Regions from separate parts of the Fructilactobacillus carniphilus genome, predicted to be linked through region 1. Evidence: predicted binding sites of a transcription regulator. Region 1 holds the regulator's gene; the other holds the start of a gene.
The links. Region 1 encodes LexA, which represses DNA repair genes until DNA is damaged. Its sites were predicted from a motif close to CNAACANNTGTTNG; they were not measured.
Positions count from the first base shown of each region.

Region 2: the regulator LexA is predicted to act here: its motif matches at 2,680-2,693, upstream of recA (recombinase RecA).

Region 1 covers NZ_CP097121.1:358,957-365,061, reverse strand. The annotation lists gene rpsB (30S ribosomal protein S2) at 61-810, opposite strand; gene M3M37_RS01930 (GIY-YIG nuclease family protein) at 954-1,247, opposite strand; gene M3M37_RS01925 (tRNA1(Val) (adenine(37)-N6)-methyltransferase) at 1,234-1,986, opposite strand; gene M3M37_RS01920 (lysophospholipid acyltransferase family protein) at 2,072-2,704, shown strand; gene M3M37_RS01915 (YneF family protein) at 2,722-2,940, opposite strand; gene M3M37_RS01910 (DUF896 domain-containing protein) at 2,972-3,226, opposite strand; gene lexA (transcriptional repressor LexA) at 3,370-4,005, shown strand; gene M3M37_RS01900 (phosphatidylglycerophosphatase A family protein) at 4,060-4,560, opposite strand; gene M3M37_RS01895 (hypothetical protein) at 4,564-5,190, opposite strand; gene M3M37_RS01890 (CPBP family intramembrane glutamic endopeptidase) at 5,207-5,902, opposite strand; gene M3M37_RS01885 (hypothetical protein) at 5,889-6,098, opposite strand.
Region 2 covers NZ_CP097121.1:1,309,541-1,315,645, reverse strand. The annotation lists gene M3M37_RS06620 (AzlD domain-containing protein) at 13-339, opposite strand; gene M3M37_RS06615 (AzlC family ABC transporter permease) at 326-1,033, opposite strand; gene M3M37_RS06610 (APC family permease) at 1,037-2,482, opposite strand; gene recA (recombinase RecA) at 2,718-3,833, shown strand; gene M3M37_RS06600 (biotin transporter BioY) at 3,880-4,422, opposite strand; TPP riboswitch at 4,596-4,689, shown strand; gene M3M37_RS06595 (ABC transporter ATP-binding protein) at 4,746-6,105, shown strand, end outside.

The sequences.
Region 1 (6,105 bases):
TCTAAAAAAGCTGACTCGCCTAGGCCGAAGTGGTCTAAACAGAGTCAGCCAGATAATTAATTATTCTTCGTTTTCAGAAGCTGGTTCTTCATCACTTTGTTCGAAGGATGCTTCACTAACTTCATCTTCACCTTGACGACCTTCAATGATAGCGTCAGCCATCGTCGAAGTAATCAAACGAATGGCCCGAATGGCATCATCGTTAGAAGGAATTACGTAATCAATTCCATCTGGATCAGTGTTAGTATCAACCATTGCAATTACTGGAATGTTTAATTTTTGTGCTTCTTTCAAAGCAATTTGTTCTTTGTGAGGATCCACGATGAACATTACATCCGGAACCTTAGGCATGTCTTCGATTCCGCCTAAGAAACGTTCCAACTTTTCCGTTTGCTTAACTAATAATGAAGCTTCTTTCTTTGGCAAACGTTCAAAAGTACCGTCAGTAGCCATCTTCTTCAGATCTTTCAAGTACTTGATTCGTTTTTGGATGGTGTTCCAGTTAGTCAAGGTTCCCCCCAACCAACGGTGGTTCACGTAGAAAGCACCAGAACGTTTAGCTTCTTCTTCAACCGAATCTTGTGCTTGTTTCTTAGTTCCTACAAACAGAACCACAGCGTCATCAGCAGCAGAATCCTTCATGAAGTTGTAAGCAACTCCCAGAAGTTTCACTGTCTTTTGTAAGTCGATGATGTAAATTCCATTCCGTTCTGTAAAGATGTACTTAGCCATCTTTGGATTCCAACGACGAGTTTGGTGTCCGAAGTGAACCCCAGCTTCTAATAATTGTTTCATTGTTACTACAGCCATAATCAGCCTCCATAAAAAATAGTTTTTCCTCCCCAAAATTATTCCCAGAACTCAAACGAGCACTACTAGGAAAAACGTCTTGGGTGCGTATTAGTAATTTAATACCGAAATTCATTATACAAAAAAGTGCCACAAAAAACAACCTAATTGCTCGACAACCTCCATTGCCGTGGCTTCAGGCCCTGCGTTTGTAAAAATCGTTCTTTTTGCTGGCGAGATTGATGCTTAAAGCGATATTCAGCTTGTAATGCTGCTCGTTTCTCCGTAAAGGCTTCTGAATAAAGCACGGACACTGGTCGGTGCACTTTGGTATATTTAGCTCCCTTGCCGCTTCGATGTGTCTGAAATCGTTTGGACACGTCGGTGGTAAAGCCACCGTAAAAAGACCCATCATCACATAACAGAACGTAAAAATAAAATAATTTATTTGCTTCCATATAAAAGTTCCTGCACAAAGGGGGTATACGTTTCTCCTGCATAAACAACGATGGCAGGCCTGACCTTGAGTCCGCTGACTTGCCCATCCTTACGCGCTGCAATTAAAACCATGTTCGCATCCTGATTTGCCCGAGGATAAACAAACTGAATCTCCTTGGGAGCCAACCGATGAGCTTGTAATTCGGTTAGAATCTCTGGTAGTCGGTCCGGTCGGTGAACCATAAACAGTTTCCCGCCGGTTTTCAAAAGATCACTAGCCGTTGTAACTACCTGAGTTAGATTGGTCTTTAACTCGTGGCGCGCAATTGCTAGATAACGATTCGGATTTTTTTTGCTAGTCGCTTGCACAGGAAAATACGGGGGATTGACCGTGACCGCATCGACCGATTCTTTGACAAAGTAGTGTAGACTATCTTTAAGATCAGCATGGACCACCCGCACCTGTTGCTCCAATTGGTTTAACTGGACACTGCGCTCGGTCATGTCACACAAACGGGATTGAATCTCGACCTCTGTAATCTGACCGTGCGTTTTTTGACTTAAAAACAAACCCACCGCTCCATTTCCAGCACACAAGTCCACAATTTGGGCTTTGGCACTGCGCTTTACGTTTGCAAAATGAGCCAGCATGACCGCATCTAACGAAAAGGAAAACACAGCATCACTTTGAATGATTTGAATGTGATTCCGGTATAATTGGTCGATTCGTTCGTCTGGTCGTAGTTGCACTTGCTCCATCCGTTTTCTCCTCATCATTTTTTATCAGCAAACATGGTATACTATTAAAGGTTAATTTTACATCTCAACAGAAAGGATGAGACGATTGTTTTATTCGTTTGCTTTTTCAGTAATCAAATGGATCATCATCATCTTCAACGGCAAACCGGACGTACGGAATCGGCAAAGGGTTCCGGCTGGTAACTATGTCTTAATTGCCCCGCACCGAACCTGGTTTGACATGCTCTTCTTTGGCGTCGTTCTCTTACCCAAACACTTCTTCTTTCTTGCTAAAAAGGAATTATTTAAAAATCCCATCTTAGCCTGGGGATTACGCAAGTGTAACGTGGAACCGGTTGATCGCCATAATCCTGGAATTTCAGTCGTTAAGCGTCCCGTTAAGGTCTTACGTAAGACTGATCTCTCCGTTTTGATTTTTCCTTCTGGGACACGGCATTCAACCAAATTAAAGGGAGGCGCGGCTTTAATCGCTAAAACCGCCCAGGTCCCAATGGTACCCGTGGTTTATCAAGGTCCCTTAACCTTAAAGCAGGTCTTTTTACGCAAACGGGCCCACATTAACTTTGGTGATCCCATTTATGTCGAAAAATCCAACCGCTTGAACGACGAGGAACAAGCTGCCATCGAAACCCAAATGGCAGCTGCTTTTACCAAACTCGATAACGAAATTAATCCGGATTACGTTTATCATGATCCTAAAGAAAAAACCACTAAATAGTGGTTTTTTCTTTAGCCTTATTTAGCGTTGCGTTTCATTGCAATCATCATTTGATTCAGCTTTTTCTTCGATGGTTTTTGTCCCATTTGTAACATCATTGCTCGCAGCTGATCTTCGTTAATCGGTGGGTTGTCCTTTAAGTATTTTTCCATGTACTTGCGGGCCATGAAAAAGCCACCAGCTGCTCCTGCTACTAGCGCTAAAATTACTAGTAAAATCCAAATCCAAGTTGCCAAGTTAAATTCCTTCTTTCTGAACAGTTATTGATTAATCGTCACGCAAATTTTTCTTGCGTTGGGCTTCTTTGACCGGTTCGGGAGTTACTTCATTTCCGTCTTTGTCATACAACTGGGTCATTTCAAGTTGGGTCCGAAAGTTTGATTTAAACCGTTTGAGGTATTCTTTACGTAATTTTTCTTGTTCCGCTTTTTCTGCATCAGTTAAACCCACGTCTGATTTAGCCTTTTTTGCCAATTCATTAATCCGTGGAATTAACTGCTTTAATTTTTCATCTTCAGCCATTCTGCCACTCCCTTTTTTAATTTCTTTAATAATAGCATGAAATCAATCATAATAAAACAGGAAACGGGCGAACTAACGTTTGCAAACTCCTAATTTTATGGTACGCTAAAAGCATTGCTACTAAACGAATTTGAGGTGTTTACATGTCTTCGCAAGCTAACCCAAAACAACAGGCCATTTTACAATTTATTTATGACAACGTTATTGACCACGGCTATCCACCGACCGTTCGAGAAATCGGGAAATCCGTGGGTCTGTCTTCCACTTCCACGGTTCACGGTCACCTTTCTCGGTTAGAAAAAAAGGGCTACATCACCAAAAACCCCACGAAGCCACGAGCCTTAGAAATTACGGAGGATGGGATTCGATCCTTGGGGATTCAGCCCAACTCTACTGAAAACGAAATGCCACTCTTAGGAACCGTAGCAGCAGGAGAACCCATCTTAGCGGTTCAAGAAGCAACCGATTACTTCCCAATTCCAGCGGAACTGCAAAACCAGCGAGCCGACCTTTTCATGCTGACCATTAGCGGGGAAAGTATGATTAACATTGGGATTCTAGACGGCGACCAGGTAATTGTGAAACGCCAACCCAATGCTGAAAATGGCGAAATTGTAATTGCCATGAATGATGAAGGAGAAGCAACTTGTAAACGATTTTACAAGGAAAGTGATCACTTCCGCCTCCAACCAGAAAATGACTCGATGGCTCCAATCATCTTAAACAACTGTGTCATCCTCGGCAAAGTCGTGGGCTTATATCGTAACGAAATTAAATAATTAAAGAAAAAATAGCAATGTCTTACTGTTCAGGACTTTGCTATTTTTTGGTACTTATGAATTTTCGTGGGCAATCTTAGCCGAAGCAGCTCCCGCCACGGCTCCGACAATATCATCAATAAAGGTAGTTACTCGGGATTGTTCCCGGTCTAGTTCCTTCACAATGCCCTGCTTGTTAGTGTCTAAACCACAGTAGTTGGTAATTCCAATCGTTCCATAGATGTTAGCGATCCCTAACGCTAGGGTTTCATCAACCCCAAAGACCCCTAAATCATGTTCCACGATGCTTTGGAGCGGTTCGGATAGTTGATGATTGGTGGCTAAGCGGTCAATTTCCATTCCCACTAACGCGTTATTTAACACTTCCCGTTTATGCAAAACGTCAATCACAATTTTATCAACGTATTCCATGCTAGGGATACTAATAAATTGCTTTTGTAAATTATAGGTTACCTTAGAAATATCGCGGACGGTTACCCCGTTATCGTTCAAAAACTTAATCACCTGATCGTAGGCCTGGGTATCTGGATACTTATAATCTCGTTTATCTACCATGCTTTATCCCTCCTCATTTTCTGGCATCACCGTTACATCATATTCATTTGGATAATTTTGTTCCGTAATAATCAAACTAATCGGTTTTTGATCTTGCAAACGTTGTTCGATTACTTCACCCACGTAAGCAGCTCCGTTGAAATCTTCTTTAAAATCGTCAAATGTCGAGAAATAATTAATTTCTGCCACCGTATCGCTATTGCTTCCAGAAGTCGTTAAGTCCTCGACGTGGATCATACGGTTATTTTGTAGTCGTTCGATGATTGGTAACGCAAATTCCCGGTAGAATTTCTCTACCTTAACTGCTTCAGTAGCCACATCATCTGCTTCACCGTGAATGGCGGCCAAGACCTGCGCCTCGCTCGGATTCAAAGTAGCAACGTTCTCTAACAAGAATTCACGGTCATGACTCGTTAAGGCCGTTTCAATTTCCGTTGTAAACTGATCGTCATCACCATGATTTAGGGCGTTGGCCAGTTGTTCAGTCGTTTCCACATCATAGTCGTTATACAGCTGATTCAGATTTCCCATCTGTTCTAAGTATTCCTGTTGTTCTTCTTGTAATTCCGCTTGTACCTTGGTTAAGCGACTTTTTAAATTTTGATAATAAGTAAATTCTGTAAGGTCCAAATTAATCATCCTTTCTCTAGTGGGCGTTTCCCAGAATGGAAATCACCATCATGATTGTTGCGAATAAATTATTGAGAAAATGTAAGGTCATGGAAGCCTGAATCCGATTCGTCTTTAAATAAACCCGGGCTAAAATCACTCCCATCGCTGCATAAATCAAAAAACTAAGCCAGTTCGAGCTCGCGTGCCCCGCAGAAAAAACAATTCCACTAATAATCATAGCAAGCCAATTTGGTGCCCAGCTTAAGACCCCGCGAATTAAAAATCCCCGAAACACTAATTCCTCTAGCATGGGTGTTAAAAAAACCATTCCCGCGCTCATTAAAATCAAAACAACCGGACTGCTAGAGAGTAATTGGTAAATAATCTGGTTATTTTCACTTCCAGCGGGGAGATGCAGCAACTGTGCCACGATTACAGTCACAATTTCCACCGCAAAAATTTCAAACAGCGAAACAAAGATTAATTTCCAATTCGATGCAGTCAATTTACCGTTAGGTTGGTGCCAAACCCATCGATAAGCTTCATAGGCTAACCAAATAGAGATTAGATAAACAGAGATGTAACCTACAATTATCCCAATTATGATTCCTGTTTGAAAATGATATTGTTGCAACAACAGCATTGGTATGGGAACCACTGTCACTAGACCAACTAATATAATAAACACCAGTAGTCGCTTAATAAATTGAACGATTTCACTTAAGTTCATGGGGTTGTTCTTCATCCCTTTCTGGATGGCTAAAATAACGTTGACAGATCCACACGACCGCCGGAATCACGAGTGCCTGAGTTCCGATGCCCGCTCCTAATAGAAAAATTCCGACTTGCAACCGACCCGTTACCAGGTAACTGCAACCCATTATCAACAAGCCCACCACAATTAAAAATCCATCTAACCACTTCATTTGCTCA
Region 2 (6,105 bases), 540 kb from region 1:
ATATAGTTAAAATTAAACTACGAACCGAATTATGGCCAGGGAAACAATTCCCACTGCTACGATGACCAACAAGTTTTTACTAATAACGGCTGAAATCACCGTGGGTACGGAGGCTACCAGATTTTGCCAGTCCAAAGTCGGCAGGTGCCCGAGGTGTTGGTGAAATAAACCAGTAAACCAGAGGGCAGCCATAATTACAACCGGGACAAAACTGAGGAACTCGACCGCTGCCATCGGTAGTTCAAACCGTTTTAACAGTAAAAATGGAATAACCCGATTCAGCCAGGTCACCACTCCACAGCCAACGATAACCAGCAGAACAAATTTAAAAGAAAGCATGTTTCAACAACACCCCCAATCCGCACCCAATCAGGGTCACTAGGATTAACAGCAAATTGCTCGGGACAAAAATCATTCCCACGTAGACTAAGACCAGCGTAATAAGAATCATGATAACTTGAAGCCGGCGATCAATAGTTCGATCTGCCGCCACTTGCAGGTACAATAACCCAATAAACATCGCAATAAAGGCAAAGTCCAATCCAAATTGATTGGGATTGGGAATCAAACTGCCTAACGCTCCCCCAATTCCAGAAGAAATGATCCAGGTTAGATACGCCACCAGGTTGGAGGTATTGAGCCAATCAAAGGATAACTGGCGGTTAGTGTAATTTAACTTGTTCATGCTTAGGGCAAAGGTTTCATCCGTCAATAATGAACCAATGATAACGTTGCGCAGTAACGATTCCTTTTTCATGAACGGCGCCACTGTCATCCCCATCAGTAACATCCGGGCTGACAGCAAAAAGACCGACAGCACGATGGCAGAAAATGAACTTCCCGCTAACAACATGCTGACGATCACAAACTGAGCGGCTCCCGAATACGTAATGGCTGACATTAGCGTAATCATTAAGACGTTGAGACCGGCTGCTTTAGCTACGATACCAAACGCGAGGCCCACGCCAATGTAGCCCGAAAGGGTCGGAATCGTATCCTTAAATCCGGCTTGAGCGCTCAAATCATTCTTCACGAACTAGGCCCCTCCTTGCTCAGATTGACCATGCGCTGTTTTTGAATGACGGGCGCCGTAAAAAATGTAGATTAGCAATCCAATAACGAACCAGGCCAGCGTCAATAACTTAGCATCATTACTTAGTTCCCAGAAAATCACAAACGAAACTAGCGCTGACAAAGCGGGTAGTACCGGATATAACGGCATCCGGAACTTCGGAACCGGTAAATCCTTACCTTCCCGCGGCCGAAGCGCGTAGATTCCTAGTGAAACGAACATAAAGGAAATTAAGGTTCCAGCAGAAACCAAGTTAGCCAGGAACGTGAACGGTAGCATTGCCCCCACCAACACGGCAGCAACCGTCACCACTAAGAGGGCATTCGCCGGGTTATGCTTCTTGTTTACGCGACCTAATTTCCGGGGCAATAAGCCGTCCCGACCAAAGGCATAGACCAACCGTGAGCTAGCTAGCTGGGTCCCAATTAATGAAGCAAAGATTCCCACGATGGCAACTAACGAGAGCAGGTTAGCCGTCAATAGGTGACCAGTTTGCCGCAAGGCCCAGGCCGATGGTTCGGCATTGCCAGCGTAAGTACTGTATTTGAACATTCCGACGAGGACCAGCGAAACGCCCACAAACAACAGACTTCCGATGATTAACGTCCCTAGAATTCCGCGTGGCATGTTCTTACCGGGATCCTTGGTTTCCGCAGTATTCGATGCAATCACGTCAAAGCCTCCATAGGCCACAAAGACCTGTGCTGCTCCGGCTAAGATTCCAGTAAAGCCTCCAAAGGCCGTGCCTGGACGGTGAGCCGGAATAAACGGATGATAGTTAGCGGGGTGAATGGCAGTCAATCCGACCACAATGAACATCACAACCACAGCCACCTTAAGAATTACCAGCACATTTTCTAACTTGTTAACCCCCGCCATTTTGCGGCTTAACAGCAGACTAACTAAGATAATCGAAAGCGCGGCAAAAAGGTCAAAGACCCCACCTGTTTTCGGGTTATACCCTGAGGCTAGGTACGACGGGAGATGAATCCCAAACTCCCCTAAAAAACCCTGGACGTAAGCTGACCAACCGGATGCCACGAAGGTAATTGCCAAAAAGTACTCGGACAACATTAGCCACCCGGCAATCCAGCCAAACCCTTCGCCAAACAACACGCTAATCCAAGAAAAGGCCGATCCGGCCACCGGTAACGTCGCTGCCATTTCGGCATAGGCTAACGCTGCGAGCCCCGCACCAACTCCGCCGACGAGGAAGGCTAAAGCTACCGCAGGCCCCGTATGTTCCGCTGCCACAATTCCAGGTAGAGTAAAGATAGCGGTTCCAACCACCATTCCTAGTCCCAACCCCAGCAAATCCTTCGTTGTCATATGGGGTTCCAGGCGCGAATCTTGATCTAACAAGCCTTGGGCAGATGCCTTCCGGGTAATCCGTTCCCAAATTTTATTCATAAAAAAACCTCCTTAGCCAAACTGATTAATTATTGACTCATTATAATAGTTAATTTTTTGCAAAGATACACATTTTTCCAAATAAGTTATAATTAACGGAGAGCCAGGCAAAATATTTCCGTTAATTAGCTTAAAACTGAACCGTTTTCGGTTGGAATTTCGTACTTAATAGCGTAGAATAATTATTATTGAGGAACCAAACATACGTTCACGCCAAACAGAAAGGGTGCTTTGAATGGCCACAAATTCAAAAAAGAGCGCGCAAGATGCTCGTCAAGCTGAACTTGACAAAGCTTTAAAACAAATCAAAAAAGAATTCGGAACTGGAGCCATCATGCGGATGGGTGAAACCCCTAATTCTAACGTTGAGGCCATTTCCACGGGGATTCTCTCCCTGGATATTGCCTTAGGAATTGGTGGGTTCCCTCGCGGTCGGGTCGTGGAAATTTTTGGAGCTGAATCTTCCGGAAAAACCACAATTGCCCTGCAGGCCGTGGCCGAATTGCAAAAAAACGGTGGTACTGCTGCCTACATTGATGCCGAAAATGCGATGGATCCGGAGTACGCCAAGGCCCTCGGAGTTAACATCGATGACTTATTACTATCCCAGCCTGGAACCGGTGAGGAAGGTCTGCAAATTGCAGACGCCCTAATTGGTTCTGGAGCCATCGACCTCGTAGTGGTAGACTCCGTGGCTGCGTTAGTCCCGAAATCCGAAATTGAAGGTGACATCGGTGATTCCCACGTGGGACTCCAAGCCCGGTTAATGTCACAGGCTTTGCGGAAATTAACCGCCAATATCAATAAGACCAAAACCGTCGTGATTTTCATCAACCAACTTCGAGAAAAAGTCGGGGTCATGTTTGGAAATCCGGAAACCACTCCCGGTGGTCGGGCTCTGAAGTTCTACTCAAGTGTTCGATTGCGGGTAAGCGGTAGTAAGCAATCAAAGGAAGGCCAAGAAGTCGTGGGGAAAGAAACCAAGATCAAAGTGGCTAAGAATAAGGTGGCACCACCATTCAAGACCGTTGACACGTTGATGAGTTTTGGGCACGGAATCGAACCGGTTGCCGACATGGTGAACCTGGCCGTTGATAAAGATATCATTAACAAGTCCGGGTCCTGGTACTCCTATGGAGAAGAACGACTCGGTCAGGGATTGAACAAGACCGTGGCTAACCTGAAGGAAAAACCAGAACTTGTGGATGAATTAACCCACAAGGTCCGGGTCGCTTACGGGATTGAAAAAGAAGACCCAGAAGCAGAAAAAGATGCCGTAAAAGCTAATGCTAAAGAAACAGCTACAACCAACACTTCAACTAAATCAGAAGAAACCGATTTAGACGTCTAGAGTTACGAAGAGCCCCTTCCAAACGAAGGAGCTCTTTTTGTTTGTCCTAAAAATGGGGCAACAAGCGGTGTCGAGCTAATTGATCCGCTACGACCGCCACGACCAACGCTTTTAAGGCATCACCGGGCAAAAAGACCAGGCTGCTAACCAGCACCTGGGTGAACGGTAAGTTACTTTGCCAAGCCAGATAGCCGGCGCCCACGAGGTTCATCAGCAACATTCCACCCACTAAGTTGGCAACTATAAAGCGCCAGAATAATGGAACGCGGCGTAGGTGCTGCACTAACCAGCCAATTGCGTAAGCACAAATCGGCCAGCTAATGAGATAACCAGCGGTGGGTCCAAAGAAGACCCCAACTCCCCCGCGAAAACCTGCTAACAACGGTAATCCAACTGCCACGAGCAGTAAAAAGAGCGTGACGCTCCAAAAGCCGAGTTTCCGGCCCAAACAGGACCCAGCTAGCATGATCCCCGCCGTTTGAAAGGAAATCGGCACGGGTAAAAAAGGAATCGTAATTAACGGAATCAGTCCTAAACAGGCAATGATTGCAATCATCAGGGCACAATAAGTCATTTCTTTCAGCTTCATAAACAGTTTTCATCCTTTACACGTAGTCTGCTTCTGATTGTGCCAAATTAGGAGAACTTTGCCCACCCTCATTGAGTTAGATGGATTAAAACCGCTCTTTTCGGGCAAACAGTTTCGGCTAAATGTCACTTTTGCTGCCCGACCACCAGCCAAAATCTGGTATACTTAACCTAATCGAATAGCTGGGGTGCCCATTTACGGCTGAGATAATACCCGTTGAACCTGATCTAGGTAATGCTAGCGGAGGTAACCTGACACACAGTTGTCGCAAAAAATTCAACCGTCCCCCAATTTTGGAGGGCGGTTTTTTCGTGGAGGAAGCTATGGAACCAGCAGTCACACTGCAACATTTTAGTTTTAAATATCCGAATCAAACTGAACCCTTGTTTCACGACGTTCAGTTAGAAATTCCCACCGGCCATTTTTGGCTCTTAAGCGGTCCATCCGGTTGTGGAAAATCCACCATCTTAGAATTGATCGCCGGACTTAATGATCAATCCTACCAGGGTGAAATTACGTTACAACACCAGCCACTCCCGGAATTACCGGCAGCCCACCGGTCTAAGACCGTCAGCATGATGTTACAGGATCCCAACCAACAGTTTGTCATGCAGACGGTCGCGGGGGAGCTCCAGTTTGCCCTTGAAAATCAGCAAACGGATCCGACAAAAATTCCGGCTAAGATTCAAGCAGCGCTGGAATTTTGTCACATTGAAGCTTTAGCCGAGCGCAAGGTGCTTTCCCTTTCTGGGGGTGAAAAACAAAAGGCCATTTTGGCCACGATGGTAGCGCTCGATCCCGCTATTTTTCTGCTGGACGAACCGTTTGCCAGCATTGATCCGCATTCCAAACGTGACATTTTGCAACAATTGCACCAGCTTCAGACGGAACACGGCAAAACCATCATCGTTTCCGACCACGATTTAACCGGGTATCAGGACCTAGTAGATCACGTGGTCACGGTCGATGCTAACAAACACGAGCTTCATTTGTTGTCGACAACGGAGCAGACCGAACTATTTACCATCCGCCAACAACCTGCGCAACGCTTCTCGCTTCCTGATCCTCAGGATGCACTTTTTCGGCTCCACGACTATCAAATTTGGTACGGACAAACCCCGTTACTTTCGGTACCCAAACTAGCGATTCCAGCTGGTTGTACCCTGATCACTGGACCAAGCGGCAGCGGGAAATCGACTTTAATCCGGAGCCTAAGCAAACTGCAGAAGTATTCCGGGCAAATCAACCTGCAGCAACAAAACATTCAAAAAATCAAAAACAAACGTTACTACGATCGACTCGGACTGGTTTTTCAATCGGCTCCCGATCAATTCCTACGGGTGACCGTTGCCGAAGAGTTAGAGTTGGCACTCAAAACTAGCCAATGTCCCACATGGAACACTGAGACTGTGAATCAGGCCCTGCACCAGTTACACCTCGAAGGTCACGAACAACAGAGCGTCTACACTCTCAGTGGAGGCCAGCAGAAAAAGCTCCAAATTCTAGTAATGATGATTCGCAATCCCCAGTTGCTGCTTCTGGACGAACCGTTTGCCGGTCTCGATCAAGCTTCTGTGGCCACCGTGCAAGCGTTGTTAAAGCAACAATACCAGGGATCCGACCAGCAGTTACTGGTGATTAGTCACCAGCGCTTTGCCATTCCTCACTTTTACGATTACCACT